One region of the Pseudomonas sp. 1L-E-NC-VB-C3 genome, then DNA from elsewhere that is predicted to be linked to it. Evidence: predicted binding sites of a transcription regulator. Region 1 holds the regulator's gene; the other holds the start of a gene.

Region 1 (7,679 bases):
GGCCGCTGACGCGCAAGGCGAGCAGCAGCAAAGCCAGGATCCCTGCCAGCAGGAACAGGCCGACACCGATTTCCAGGGTGCGGTTTTGCATCAGAAATCTCCAAACATCAAAGCGGTCAGAATAAAGTCCAGACCGAGCACTGCCAGCGAGGCAAACACCACGGTCTTGGTGGTGGCACGACTGATTCCCTCGGAAGTGGGTTCACAGTCATAGCCTTGGAATACGGCGATCCAGGTCACGACAAAGGCGAAAACGACACTCTTGATCACGCCATTTAGCACATCACTGGTGAAGTTCACGCTGTTCTGCATGTTCGCCCAGTACGAGCCTTCATAAACGCCCAGCCAGTCGACTGCGACCCACGAACCGCCCCAGATGCCGACGACGCTGAAGATCATCGCCAGCACCGGCAGGGAAATGAAGCCGGCCCACAGGCGCGGGGCAATGATGTACTTGAGCGGATCGACACCGATCATTTCCAGGCTGGACAGCTGCTCGGTGGATTTCATGTTGCCGATCTCGGCGGTCAACGCCGAACCGGCTCGCCCGGCAAACAGCAACGCCGTGACCACTGGCCCCAGTTCACGCAGCAGCGTCAGGGCGACCATCTGCCCTACAGCCTGCTCTGAACCATAGCTGGAAAGAATGCTGAAGCCCTGCAGCGCGAGCACCATGCCGATGAAAATGCCAGAAACGACGATGATCACCAGCGACATGACGCCGACCGAATGCAGCTGCTTGACCAACAGGCCAAAACCACCGCTGATACCGCCACGGCCCAGCAGGGCGTGAAACAGGAACAGGGTCGCCCGACCAAACACCGCGACCGCGTCGATCGCCGATTCGCCGAACCGACGCACGCGTTCCATCAATGAAATTCTGCGCATCAACGCTTCCCCAGAAGATCTGCGCGGTAATCCGTCGCTGGAAAGTGATACGGCACCGGGCCATCGGGATCACCGGTCATGAACTGGCGGATACGCGGGTCATCCGAATTCATCAGCTCATCCGGCGTGCCCTGCCCCAGCACCTGACCATCGCCCACGACATAGATGTAGTCGGCAATGCTCGCGGTTTCCGCCAGGTCGTGCGAGACCACGATGCTGGTGATTCCCAGTGCATCGTTGAGCAGGCGGATCAGGCGCACCAGCACGCCCATGGCGATCGGGTCCTGGCCCACGAAGGGCTCGTCGTACATGAGAATCTGCGGATCGAGGGCAATCGCCCGGGCCAGCGCCACGCGGCGCTTCATGCCGCCGGACAGTTCGTCCGGCATCAGCTCGATGGCGCCACGCAGCCCCACGGCCTGCAATTTCAGCAGGACGATGTCGCGAATCATGTCTTCCGGCAGTTGCGTGTGCACCCGCAGCGGAAAGGCCACGTTCTCGAACACATCGAGGTCGGTGAACAGCGCACCGCTCTGAAACAGCACGCCCATGTGCTTGCGCGCATCGAACAGATCACTGCGCGACAGCGTCGGCAGGTTCTGCCCGTTGACCCAGACTTCGCCGCCGGACGGCCGCAACTGCGCGCCCATCAGGCGCAGCAGCGTGGTCTTGCCGCAGCCGGAAGGCCCCATGATGCCGGTGACCTTGCCGCGCGGAATGCGGATATCGACGTTATTGAAAATGCTCCGCGCACCGCGCTTGAAGGAGACTCCCTTCAGCTCGACCGCGTAGGCGTTATCGGCACTCATCTAAACTCCTTGCGATGCAGCCTCTCACTGGGATGCCAGACTTTCCTCGGAAACACCTGCATCCCGGGCAGGCCGAACTGGCGGCGAACTATATCACTGCAAAGGCTGAGCGCCCAAGCGAGAACCCGGCCAAGATCGCCGACTGAAGAGGGCCTGAGCGACTTTCAGAGGGTTTTGGTAACCAGTAATGACAAAGCACGTCGAACTTGCGTGAGGCTTTGCCACATACCCGCTATAATCGCCGCCTTTTCATCGGCCCATACGATTCTGACATGAGCAAAACCTGCGACCTGATTCAATCGGCACAACGCACCATCCGCCTCGAAGTGGAAGCCGTCCAAGGCTTGATGGCCCATATCGACGCCGATTTCGTACGCGCTTGCGAGATGATTCTGGCCAGCAAGGGCCGTGTGGTCGTAGTCGGCATGGGCAAATCCGGGCACATCGGCAACAAGATCGCCGCCACCCTGGCCAGCACCGGCACTCCGGCGTTTTTTGTGCATCCGGCCGAAGCCAGCCACGGCGACATGGGCATGATCACCCGCGACGATGTGATTCTGGCCCTGTCGAACTCCGGCTCGACCAACGAAATCGTAACGCTGCTGCCATTGATCAAACGCCTGGGTATCCAGCTGATCAGCGTCACCGGCAATCCACAGTCGTCATTGGCGAAGGCTGCCGAGGTCAATCTCAATGTGCATGTCGAGCACGAAGCCTGCCCGCTGAATCTGGCACCGACCTCTTCGACCACGGCCGCACTGGTCATGGGCGATGCCCTGGCCGTGGCGCTGCTGGAAGCTCGTGGTTTCACCGCTGAAGATTTCGCGTTCTCGCATCCGGGCGGTGCCCTTGGCCGTCGCCTGCTGCTGAAAGTCGAAAACGTCATGCACGCAGGACAGGAGCTGCCGCAGGTACAACGCGGTACCCTGCTCAAGGACGCGCTAATGGAAATGACCCGCAAGGGTCTGGGCATGACCGCTATTATTGAGACCGATGGCAAGCTCGCCGGGATCTTCACCGACGGTGATTTGCGCCGCACGCTGGATCGCGCCATCGACATCCGCAGCGCCACCATCGACCAGGTGATGACTGCACACGGCAAGACCGCCCGGCCCGACATGCTCGCCGCCGAAGCCCTGAAAATCATGGAAGACCATCGAATCAACGCCCTGGTAGTCGTCGACGAGGAGGATCGCCCGATCGGCGCCTTCAACCTCTCCGATCTGCTGCGCGCAGGAGTCATGTAATGAGCAACGATCTGCTGCAACGCGGCAAAGCGATCAAACTGGCAGTGTTCGACGTCGACGGTGTGCTCACCGACGGGCGCCTGTACTTCCTCGAAGACGGCAGCGAGTTCAAGACCTTCAACACGCTCGACGGCCAGGGCATCAAGATGTTGATGAATGCCGGCGTGCAGACGGCGATCATCAGTGGTCGCAAGACCCCGGTGGTCGAGCGCCGCGCGAAAAACCTCGGCATCCCGCATCTGTTTCAGGGGCGCGAGGACAAACTGGTGGTACTCGACGGTCTGCTCGCGCAACTGGGCCTAAGCTATGAAGAAGTCGCCTATCTCGGTGACGATCTGCCAGACTTGCCGGTGATCCGCCGTGTAGGGCTGGGCATGGCGGTGGCCAACGCTGCCGATTTCGTCCGCGAACACGCCCACGGCGTTACCCGCGCCCGTGGCGGCGAAGGTGCCGCCCGCGAATTCTGCGAATTGATCCTGCGCGCCCAGGGCCGCCTCGAAGCGGCCAACGCCGCGTACCTGTGAGCCTGACCATGTTTAGCAAAAAGTTTCGCAATTTCCTGCTGTTCGGCTGCATCGCGGCGATTTTCGCTGCGGTGGGCTACTGGAACATCAGCCCGGAGCGCTTCCTCGACAAGCCGCCGGTCTCGGCCGCCGAGAATCCGATCGACTGGTACGCGACCAACACGCACACCATTCAGTACCTGCCCGACGGCAAGGTGCAGTACGAGATGACCTCCGACAAGGCCGAGCACGTCAAGGCCACCGATGTCACTCTGGTAACCAAGCCTGATTTGAACATGTACCGCGGCACCGACTTCCCGTGGCACGTGACCAGCGAGCGCGGCGAAGTGAATTCGGGCGGCACCGAAGTTGAATTGATCGATTCGGTCCGCGTACAGCGCACCGATGAGAAACAGCGCGGCACCCTGATCACCAGCACCCGCATGACCGTGTTCCCGCAGCAAGAATATGCGCAGACCGCGCAACCCGTTAGAATCGAGGGCGCTGGCGGCGTATCGACTGGCGTCGGAATGAAAGCGTACCTGAAGGACAGCAGGATACACCTGCAATCGAACGTAAGAGGACAGTATGAGGCTCGTTAAAACCCTCCCTATTTTGCTCAGTCTGGGCGCAGCACTGGGAAGCGCGAGCGCCTGGTCCCTGCCGAACGATCAGCAGCAGCCTATCCGCATTCAGGCCGACGACGCCCAACTGGACGACAAGAATGGCATCGCCACCTATAAAGGTGACGTGATCATTACCCAGGGCTCGATGATCGTTAAAGGCAACACCGTGACCATGACGCGCGCGCCCAATGGCGACATCGACGTGGTGACCTCGGTAGGCAACCTGGCTTACTTCGAGCAGTTGCAGACCCAGGGCGACGCCAACCCGGTCAAGGGCTACGGCGTGACGATTCAATACCACGCCCAGCAGAACCGGGTGGTGCTGATCGACAAGGCCAAGGTTATCGACAAGGATAACAACGTCACCCAGGGCGAAAAAATCGTCTACGACACCGTGAAGAAGCTGGCCAGCGCCGGTCGCGCCACAGGCAGCAAGGTCACCGAATCGCGTCCGCGCATCGACATGGTGATCCAGCCGAAGAAGAAAACCGAAGAGAAATCCCAGTAATGGCAACTCTGAAAGCTCAGCACCTGGCCAAGGCCTATAAAAGCCGCCAGGTCGTGCGTGACGTCAGCCTGTCGATCGACAGCGGGCAGATCGTCGGCTTGCTCGGCCCGAACGGCGCCGGCAAGACGACGTGCTTCTACATGATCGTCGGCTTGGTGCAGGCTGATCAGGGCCGTGTGCTGATCGATGATCTGGACGTCAGCCACCAGCCGATGCACGGCCGCGCCAAGGCCGGTATCGGCTATCTGCCGCAAGAAGCGTCGATCTTCCGTAAACTGTCGGTCGCCGACAACATCATGGCGATCCTCGAGACCCGCCCGGAGCTGGACAAGGCCGGTCGTCGCAAGGAGCTGGAAAGCCTGCTGCAGGAATTCCACATCAGCCACATCCGCGACAACCTCGGCATGAGCCTGTCCGGTGGTGAACGCCGCCGGGTGGAAATCGCTCGCGCCCTGGCGACGGCACCGAAATTCATACTGCTCGACGAACCGTTCGCCGGCGTTGACCCGATCTCGGTCGGCGACATCAAGCAGATCATCCATCACCTCAAGGCCAAGGGCATCGGTGTGCTGATCACCGACCACAACGTGCGTGAGACGCTGGACATTTGCGAAACCGCTTACATCGTCAACGACGGTCAACTGATCGCTGAAGGCGATGCCGAGACCATCCTGGCCAACGATCTGGTCAAGGAAGTGTATCTGGGTCACGAGTTCCGCCTGTAAGCGCGACAGCGCTGTATCGATTCAAGGCGCATTTATCCGCTTTAATTGTTACAGCGCTCTAGGCAAACACTTCAGTTTCAGGCATATAATTTGCTTAAGTTTGGCGCTTCGGCGCCCTGTAGTGGATGGCGCAAAGCGCCGGCGAATAAGGTGTTAAGCCCCTGCCATGAAACCATCGCTAGTCTTGAGAATGGGCCAGCAGCTGACGATGACACCGCAGCTGCAACAGGCCATCCGCCTGCTCCAATTGTCGACCCTGGACCTGCAACAGGAGATCCAGGAGGCTCTGGAATCCAATCCGATGCTCGAGCGCCAGGAAGAAGGCGACGACTTCGACAACGCCGATCCGCTGGCCGACAACGCCGAACAGAAGCCCGCCGAAATCCAGGAACCCTCCTACCAGGAAACCGCCCCGACGGTGGATAACCTCGAGGATGGCGATTGGAACGAGCGCATCCCCAATGAACTGCCAGTGGATACCGCCTGGGAAGACGTTTACCAGACCAGCGCCAGCAGCCTGCCCAGCAGCGATGACGATGAGTGGGATTTCACCACCCGCACGTCCGCCGGCGAGAGCCTGCAAAGCCATCTGCTCTGGCAACTGAACCTGGCGCCGATGTCCGACACCGATCGCCTGATCGCTGTCACCCTGATCGACTGCATCAACAATCAGGGCTATCTGGACGAAACACTCGAAGAAATTCTTGAAGCGTTCGATCCGGAACTGGACATCGAGCTCGACGAAATCGAAGCCGTCCTGCATCGCATCCAGCAATTCGAGCCCGCTGGTATCGGCGCCCGCAACCTCAGCGAATGCCTGCTGCTGCAATTGCGCCAGCTGCCCGCGAAGACGCCGTGGCTGACCGAGGCCAAGCGGCTTGTCGCCGATTACATCGACCTGCTCGGCAGCCGCGATTACAGCCAGTTGATGCGGCGCATGAAGCTCAAGGAAGACGAGCTGCGCCAGGTCATCGAACTGGTGCAGAGCCTCAATCCGCGTCCCGGCTCACAGATCGAGTCGACCGAAGCCGAATACGTGATTCCCGACGTGATCGTGCGCAAGGACAACGAGCGCTGGCTGGTCGAGCTGAACCAGGAATCGGTGCCTCGCCTGCGCGTCAACGCCCAGTACGCCGGTTTTGTGAAGCGCGCCGACACCAGCGCCGACAACACTTTCATGCGCAACCAGTTGCAGGAAGCGCGCTGGTTCATCAAGAGCCTGCAGAGCCGCAACGAAACCCTGATGAAAGTGGCCACGCAGATCGTCGAACATCAGCGCGGCTTCCTCGAATACGGCGACGAAGCAATGAAGCCGTTGGTATTGCATGACATCGCCGAAGCGGTCGGCATGCACGAATCGACGATTTCCCGGGTGACCACACAAAAATTCATGCATACCCCGCGCGGTATTTATGAGCTGAAATACTTTTTCTCCAGCCACGTCAGCACCTCCGAAGGCGGCGAATGCTCGTCCACGGCGATCCGCGCGATCATCAAGAAACTGGTCGCTGCGGAAAATCAGAAAAAGCCGTTGAGTGACAGCAAGATCGCTGGTTTACTGGAGGCACAAGGCATTCAGGTGGCTCGCCGCACCGTCGCCAAGTACCGCGAATCCCTCGGAATCGCGCCTTCGAGCGAACGCAAGCGGTTGATGTAAGCCACGTTACAGCGTTCCAGTGGCAGGCTTTTCGGCCTGCCGCTTTATGCACTGGCAACGAAGGAGAAGCTGTATGCAAGTCAACATCAGTGGACACCAACTGGAAGTGACCCAACCTCTGCGTTCCTACATCGAGGAAAAACTCCAGCGACTGGAGCGACATTTCGACAAGATCACCAACGTGCAGGTCACGATGTGCGTCGAAAAGCTGAAACAGAAGATCGAAGCCACCTTGCATATTCCCGGCAGTGAAGTGGTCGCAAACGCAGAAGATACCGACATGTACGCTGCGATCGACTCACTTACCGACAAGCTGGATCGCCAACTCAAAAAGCATAAGGAAAAGACCCAGAGCCTCCTCCAGGGCGCGACCGGTCGTTAACACCCCTATCCATGATCCGACTTGAAACCATCCTGACCCCCGGCCGTTCCCAAGTGAACGCGCCGGGCGGCAGCAAGAAAAAAGCCCTCGAACAGATTGCCAACCTGATCCACCGCGAAGTGCCGGATCTGGCGATGCAGGATGTCTTCGAGGCGCTGATCGCCCGTGAAAAACTCGGCTCCACCGGTTTTGGCAACGGCATCGCCATTCCCCACTGCCGCCTCAAGGGCTGCGCGGGGCCAGTGAGCGCCCTGCTGCACCTCGAAGCCCCGATCGATTTCGACGCCATCGACGGCGCTCCGGTGGACCTGTTGTTCGTACTGCTGGTCCCGGA
Region 2 (7,679 bases), on a different contig from region 1:
GCGAAGAAATGCAGCAAGCGTTCAGCGTGCAGGTCACCGTGGCGTTCAAGGTAATCGTCCAAGGTGCCGGTGATCAGCAACGGCATGGCGAGTTCATGCAGACCATCGCCGCGCCCGTCCTGCGGCATCAGCGACAGCGAATAGCTGATGTCGAGCATGCGCGCGAGATTCTCCGCACGCTCCAGGTAACGCGACATCCAGTACAGATCCGAGGCAGTTCTACTTAACATGGCAAGCTTCCTTCAATCCTCGACTACCCAGGTGTCCTTGGTCCCGCCGCCCTGGGAGGAGTTCACCACCAGGGAGCCTTCACGCAACGCGACACGGGTCAAACCGCCAGGCACCACACGGGTTTCGCGGCCGGACAGCACGAACGGACGCAAGTCGATATGGCGCGGCGCGATGCCGTTTTCGACAAAGGTCGGACAGGTCGACAGCGATAGTGTCGGTTGCGCAATGTAGGCATGGGGTTTGGCTTTGATGCGCTCGCGAAAGGCATCGATTTCCGCCGTCGTCGCGGCCGGTCCGACCAGCATCCCGTAACCGCCGGAGCCCTGGGTTTCCTTGACGACCAAATCCGCAAGATTGGCCAGTACGTGGGACAGCTCGGACGGGTTGCGGCATTGCCAGGTCGGCACGTTTTTCAGGATCGGCTCTTCGTCGAGGTAAAAACGGATCATGTCGGTGACAAACGGGTAAACCGATTTATCGTCCGCGACCCCGGTGCCGATGGCATTGGCCAGCACCACGTTGCCGGAGCGATAGGACGACAGCAGCCCCGGCACACCGAGCATCGAATCCGGGTTGAATGCCAGAGGATCGAGGAATGCGTCGTCGAGGCGCCGATAGATCACGTCGACCGCTTTCGGGCCATCGGTGGTGCGCATGAACACCTTGTCGTCACGCACGAACAGATCTGCGCCTTCCACCAGTTCAACGCCCATTTCCCGCGCCAGAAACGCATGTTCGAAGAACGCGCTGTTGAAGCGTCCCGGCGTCAGCACCACCACGCTGGGATTGTCGATCGGGCTCGAGCTTTTGAGAGTGTCGAGCAGAAGATTGGGATAGTGATCGATCGGGGCGATGCGCTGGGCGGAGAACAGTTCGGGGAACAGACGCATCATCATCTTGCGATCTTCGAGCATGTAGCTGACGCCGCTGGGTGTGCGCAGGTTGTCTTCGAGAACGTAATAAGTGCCATCGCCATCGCGCACCAGATCGACGCCGGAGATGTGCGAATAGATATCGCGGTGCAGATCCAGACCTTGCATCGCCAATTGGTATTGCTCGTTGGCCAGCACCTGTTCGGCGGGAATAATCCCGGCCTTGATGATGCGTTGCTCGTGGTAGAGGTCGGCGAGAAACATATTCAACGCTTTGACCCGCTGGATGCAGCCGCGCTCGACAATCCGCCATTCACTGGCCGGAATGCTGCGGGGAATGGTGTCGAACGGAATCAGGCGCTCGGTGCCCTGCTCGTCGCCATAGAGCGTGAAGGTGATCCCGGCACGGTGGAACAGCAGATCGGCCTCGCGGCGGCGCTGCGCGAGCAGCTCGTCGGGCGTCTCGGCCAGCCAGCGGGCAAATTCCCGGTAATGCGGGCGGACCACGCCGCCGGCATCGTACATCTCATCAAAATAGGTGCGGATCATGCCGTACTCCTTGTCACTCCGGACATACAGGCCTTCGCAAGGCCCGTGCCATCGGCATAAACGCTTTGATTTCAATCGGTTGTAGATCCACGCCGGAGGCTGCGCACCATTCCTGTGCGGCAAATGCCCCGGCCCGATTGCCCCCGCTTCATTGCGACGCACTGCATCGCCTATCACCAGCATAGTCAGAGTTGATTTCACTGCCCGACCGCGACTGCGGATAATCCGCGCATTCGCTGCAAAACTTCCCCGGCAAGCCGCCGCGAAGGAGACAGCTCAACTGATCTGAACTGCCTTGGCAGCCCCGTCCCGACAGGACTTTATTGCATACCCGTCTTCCCTTTTAGCCACCCTCTCCGGTGGCTTTTTTTTGCCCTGGATTCTTGTTTCAGGATTTTGCCACTGCGATGTGCAGAAGCCAGAAACGACAACGGCCGACCAGAAGGTCAGCCGTTGCCCGACAAACAATGCGCAATATCAATTCAACCGGTAACGATTGCGCACCTCCTGCTTCACGCCCCAACCCTCGATAATGCCGCCCAGCGGTTCGACCACGGCTGAAAAGCCTTGCTCGAAATCGCCGATGTCGTCATAGGTTGCGTACATCACTTTGCTCAATTCCAGCGACCAGGCGCCGTCGTCGCGCGCACTGACCTGGGCATTGATGGATTCACCGCGAAATTTGCCTGCTGCCCTGCGCGCCCGCTCCTCGTCCGGGAAAATTGCGTAGAACTCGATGGGATGGAACCGGGAAAAATCGAAGCCGCCTTCTTTCATGCGGCGCAGAACGTTGCTGCTGATGTCTTCTTGATAGGCTGTGCTCATGAATCGTCCCCCTCGATTGATGGATAGACTTTCCGTATTCCCGCCCCGGGCCTTTTGGCCTAAGTACTACGGCAACGTGGTTGCGCGCGGGAAACAAGCATGTAGCTGACAAGACCAGACCTTAGCGATCCATTCGCTGATCTCGCTTGCAGAGTAGCCCCAAGAGAGCGCCGCTGCCAAGGCCTGGTTTACGAGATGACAGGAAGTGTTCAGACAGGGGTGATGCTGAGGATTTCGATGCCGTTCTGGGTCTTGAGGTTTTTCACCTCGGCATCGGTGGTGCGCCCTTGCAGGTCGTTGAGATCCAGCTGGGCGGCGACCGGAAGAAGCCGCTCCTTGATCAGCCGCGCGGCTTCATCATCGGACGGGCATTCCTCACGTTCGAAGACTTCATCAACAATTTCGCCGTGATCATCCACGAAAGTGACTTTCCACTTTTGCATCAGTGCCTCCTCGATCAACCCGTAAATGGGCTTACCTCTATCTCGACTTTTTTCCGCGATAGTTGGTTCAAAAGGATTACAGCCGCCAACGGTGAAAATAACCATCCGATCGATAGGGCGGACTCTGTGGCGAGGGGATTTATCCCCGTTCGGCTGCGCAGCAGTCGTAATGCCGTCCATTGCGGTTTAACGGAGACACCGCGCAGGCCGGTTCACGGATGCTGCGCATCCCAACGGGGATAGATCCCCTCGCCACAAAAGCTCCCTTGCAGAGCGACTTCAGAGTGATCAGTCGTTGCTTGGCTTGTTGACCGCTTGCAGCACGTATTGCGGCAAGGCGAACGCGCCGATGTGGATTTCCGGATTGTAGTAACGGGTGACGATGCCGCTGCCGATGAAGCGCTGTTGCAGGGTTTCACGGCTGAGCTTGCGGTAGGCCGGGTTGGTCGAGCCCCAGGCGAAGGTCATCGAGCCGCCGATGTAGGTCGGCACGGCGGCCTGGTAGAAGTGCCAGTCCGGGAACAGGCTGCGCAGGCGACCGGCGGTGGTTTTGACTTCGTCGATTTGCATGAACGGCGTGCCGTTCTGAGTCACGAGGATGCCGCCTTCGTTCAGGCAGCGGTGGCACGCCTGGTAGAAGTTCTCCGAGAACAGCACTTCGCCCGGGCCGATCGGGTCGGTGGAGTCGGAGATGATCACGTCGAATTTTTCAGTGGTGGTGGCGACGAAACGCATGCCGTCATCGATCACCAGGTTCAGGCGCGGATCGTCGTAGGCTCCGGCGGAATGGTTCGGCAGGAATTCCTTGCACATGTCGACCACGGTGCCGTCGATTTCGACCATGGTGATGTGTTCGACGCCGGCGTGCTTGGTCACTTCGCGCAACATGCCGCCGTCACCGCCGCCGATGATCAGCACGCGCTTGGCAGTGCCGTGGGCGAGGATCGGCACGTGGGTGAGCATTTCGTGGTAGATGAATTCGTCGGCTTCGGTGGTCTGGATCACGCCGTCCAGCGCCATCACCCGGCCCATGCGCGGGTTCTGGAAGATCACCAGATGCTGGTGTTCGGTGCGCACTTCGTGCAGCAGTTTTTCCATGCGAAAACGCTGGCCGTAGCCTTCGTAGAGGGTTTCCAGGTACTCGCTGGTCTTGGTGACGGTCATGGTCAAGTGCTCCGATAAATGCGCGGGCGCCATCGTGGGGACGATTGCCCGGGAAAGGCGCGCATTCTACGTTGCCGAAGATGACAGGTCGAACCTCCGGTTGTTTTTTACCAGCGCAAACCACTGTGGGAGCGAGCCTGCTCGCGAAAGCGCAGCATCAGTTGCCGGTGATGGCGACTGACACAACGTCTTCGCGAGCAGGCTCGCTCCCACAGGGATAACAGTGTGATCGAAAATCAGCTCAGATCCGGACGTTACCCCGTGGCCCGGCAATCGCCCAGATGATCAGGCCCAGCACCGGCAGGAGGATAATCAGCAACACCCAGACGATTTTCATCCCGGTGGAGGCGCCGCTTTTGAGCACATTGATGATGGCCCAGATATCGAGGGCAAGGATGATCAGGCCAATCAGACCGTTGAACGTGGAACCCATGGTGTCGCTCCAGAATAGTGGCATGCACTTTTAGGATAGACGGTCGCGCGCAGGGTTCCCTTTTATTGCGTTCAGACGTGAACAGCGACCTTCAAGGCTTCCAGTGCCGGCGCAGCGGCGATGCCGACCTCGGCGCACAACTCCAGCACGCGGGGTACGTCGTTGCCGTAGACCAGGACCATTTGCAATTCATCGTCGAGCAACTGGCTGAAGTTCATCAACGTGTAACCGCCGTTTTCCTTGTTCAGGCTGCTCATCTGCACCTGGATGCGGTTGAGTGCGGTCAGTGCTTCGGTCTTGGCCAGTTGCTTGGGCTTGAGGTTGAAATCCACACCGGGGCCAAACGAAGCAACGATTTGTGCGAACAGATCGACATAGGTATCGGCCTGGAACAGCACAGTTTCCGGCAGGCTGCCGACCACTACCCACTCACCCAGCGGGATCGGGAATGTGTCGTCGTAGTTGATGTCCGGATTGGCGGCCAGAAAAGCATTGGCATCGGCGTAGGCCTGCGCGGCTTCGTCGGCCACTTTCAGGATCTCGTCCTCGCCCATGCAGCCGGAGCTGATTTTGCTGATGAGTTCGACGAGTGCGGCTTTCATGAGGGCGGATCCTGTAGTGACAGTAGAATTTCGGGCGCGAAGAATAGCGCAGAAAAGCAAAAGATCGCAGCCTTCGGCAGCTCCTACAGGTCCTGCGTTCACTTGGCGAACGCATCAAGTGTAGGAGCTGCCGCAGGCTGCGATCTTTTGATCGTTTATCAGGCCAACAACTTTTCCAGCTGCGCAGTGGTATCGACTGCACCCATGGTCCGCGCCGCATCCAGCGCGGTCACGCCATTGGCGTCCTTGGCTCTCGGGTCAGCACCCTGGCCGATCAGGTAATCGACGATTTCAACGCGATTGAACATCGCCGCCATCATCAGCGCCGTGCGGCCGTCGAAGGAAGAACCTTCAATCTCGGCGCCCGCCTCAACCAGCGCCTTGACCACCGCCAGATCGCCTTTGAACGCGGCGCCGGCAATCGGGCTCTGGCCGTTGCCATTGCGCATTTCCGGATCGGCTTTGTGTTTAAGCAGAACCTTCACCGCATCAACATGGCCGTAGTAGCTGGCGAGCATCAACAAGGTGTCGCCCTTGCTGTTTTTCAGGTTCACCGGCAGCCCGGCGGTGACCAGGCGATCAAGCATCTCGGCATCACCGTCGCGCGCCTTGTTGAAAACCTGCTCGGTGAATTCGGCAGCTTCTTCAGGGGTCATCTGGCGGCTTTGGTCAGACATGTGGCACTCCATTTCGGTCTATCGGAAGCCGACAGTTTCCCGAGCGCGACGGTGCCTGTCACTCGGTTTTTTCCGAGCGTCCCGATAGCCACGCTCAATACCGATGTTTGCCTTGTTGAATTTCAGCGAGGATTTGCTCACTGACATGCACATAAGTTTCGCTGCCCGGCAGCCAGGCGAAGATCGGGTCATCGCCCGTGAGGCCGGGATCGAAGCCTTCTGTTTTCAGGCGAGTCTTCTGGTACTTGAACGTGCCGGTGGTTTCCATTTTCACTTTCACCCGCAGGAACAACGGCACGGCATAAGCCGGCATACGTTGCCGGACGAAACTCAGCAATTCAGCGAAATCCAGCGTGGCCAAGGATTCCGCAGGAGTGATGGCGGCCATTCCGGCGCGCCCGTTGGTGTTGGGGATTTCGACACCGTAGGCCACGGCTTCAGCAATCAATGGATGTTGCAGCAACAGGTTCTCGACTTCGGTGGTCGACACGTTTTCACCCTTCCAGCGATACGTATCGCCGAGGCGATCAACAAATTGAGCATGGCCGAAACCGATGTTGCGCAGCAGGTCGCCGGTGTTGAAAAAGCGATCGCCCTTGTTGAACACATCGTGCAATACGACGCGGGCGGTTTTCTGCGGATCGGTGTAACCGTCCAGCGGCGCTTTTTCGTCGATCCGCGCCAGCAGCAGGCCTTGCTCGCCCTTGCCGACCTTGCGCATGAAACCATCTTCGCCGCGCAACGGCTCGCCACTGTCATGGTCGTAAGCGACCAGTTCCCAGGCCATCAGGGAAAACCCGACGGTGTTGTCGAAATTGAGGATGTTGGTGAAACCGATGTTGCCGTCGCTGGCCGCGTACAGCTCACAGATATGCTCCACCGCAAAACGTGATTTGAACTCGGCCCAAGCACCAGGACGCAGGCCATTGCCGATCATCTTGCGCACATCGTGACGGCTGTCATCGACGCTGACCGGTTGCTCGACCAGGTAGCGGCACAATTCGCCAACATAGCCGATGGTGGTCGCGCGATAGCGGCGCACATCATTCCAGAACTGGCTGGCGCTGAATTTGCGGCGGATGGCGAAACCCGAGGCGCCGTTGATCGCCGATCCCCAACACACGCACAGACCTGTGGCGTGATACAGCGGCAAGGTGCAGTAAACGACATCATCCGGGCGCATATCGAGGGCGATCATGCCGAAGCTCGCCGAACTGCGCATCCACCGTCCGTGCTTGAAAACCCCGGCCTTGGGCAGACCGGTGGTGCCGGAGGTGTAGATGTAGAAACACGGATCGTCGAAGAATACTTGCGCGCTGCTCGGCGGGTTATCGCTGCTGGCGTCAGCACTGGCGCTGATCAGATTGACGTAATCCTCGGGCGCGATGCCCGGGTGGCTGTATGTGTCCTGATCAGCGACAAACCAGGTGCGGGGCGCTGCGATCGCTACCTGATCACGCACGCCGGCATAGGCAGCGGTCAGTTCTTCCCCGACCACGATGGCCGCAGGCGCAACCAGATTGATGCTGTGAACAAGCGTGTCGCGCATCAATGAGGTGTTGAGCAGCGCACTGACCGCGCCGAGCTTGGCCAGCGCCAGGATTGTCACCAGTAATTCCGCACGGTTCTCGATGAACACCGCGACCACATCGCTTTTGCCGATACCTTGCTCGCTCAGATAATGCGCAATGCGATTGGCCCACTGGTTGACCTGTGTGTAGGTCAACGCCACGTCGCCCTGCAATAACGCCACACCATCGGGATTGCGCAGCGTCGCCTGCTCGAACGTCCAGCCCAGGCCACACGTTTGGGTCGGATCCGTAACGTTGGCCACTTTCATGCCTTTGACCACCCGGGGGATGGCCTTGGCGATCATCGGCAGT

What was found. The regulator sigma-54, encoded in region 1, starts transcription at its own class of promoters, with help from an activator protein. The targets are predictions, from matches to a motif close to ANTGGCATNNANNTTGCTNT.
Region 2: the regulator sigma-54 is predicted to act here: its motif matches at 1,686-1,705, upstream of AC0Z5Z_RS22370 (circularly permuted type 2 ATP-grasp protein).

The regions. Positions count from the first base shown of each region.
Region 1 is NZ_JBXAWD010000013.1:6,547-14,225, forward strand. It holds gene mlaD (outer membrane lipid asymmetry maintenance protein MlaD) at 1-91, opposite strand, end outside; gene mlaE (lipid asymmetry maintenance ABC transporter permease subunit MlaE) at 91-888, opposite strand; gene AC0Z5Z_RS20615 (ATP-binding cassette domain-containing protein) at 888-1,697, opposite strand; gene AC0Z5Z_RS20620 (KpsF/GutQ family sugar-phosphate isomerase) at 1,970-2,944, shown strand; gene AC0Z5Z_RS20625 (KdsC family phosphatase) at 2,944-3,468, shown strand; gene lptC (LPS export ABC transporter periplasmic protein LptC) at 3,477-4,049, shown strand; gene lptA (lipopolysaccharide transport periplasmic protein LptA) at 4,036-4,581, shown strand; gene lptB (LPS export ABC transporter ATP-binding protein) at 4,581-5,306, shown strand; gene AC0Z5Z_RS20645 (RNA polymerase factor sigma-54) at 5,473-6,963, shown strand; gene hpf (ribosome hibernation-promoting factor, HPF/YfiA family) at 7,037-7,345, shown strand; gene ptsN (PTS IIA-like nitrogen regulatory protein PtsN) at 7,357-7,679, shown strand, end outside.
Region 2 is NZ_JBXAWD010000015.1:107,028-114,706, reverse strand. It holds gene AC0Z5Z_RS22375 (alpha-E domain-containing protein) at 1-230, opposite strand, end outside; gene AC0Z5Z_RS22370 (circularly permuted type 2 ATP-grasp protein) at 243-1,652, opposite strand; gene AC0Z5Z_RS22365 (ribonuclease E inhibitor RraB) at 2,130-2,477, opposite strand; gene AC0Z5Z_RS22360 (hypothetical protein) at 2,687-2,920, opposite strand; gene speE (polyamine aminopropyltransferase) at 3,209-4,084, opposite strand; gene AC0Z5Z_RS22350 (PLDc N-terminal domain-containing protein) at 4,326-4,517, opposite strand; gene AC0Z5Z_RS22345 (hypothetical protein) at 4,589-5,119, opposite strand; gene AC0Z5Z_RS22340 (ankyrin repeat domain-containing protein) at 5,278-5,796, opposite strand; gene AC0Z5Z_RS22335 (long-chain-acyl-CoA synthetase) at 5,891-7,679, opposite strand, start outside.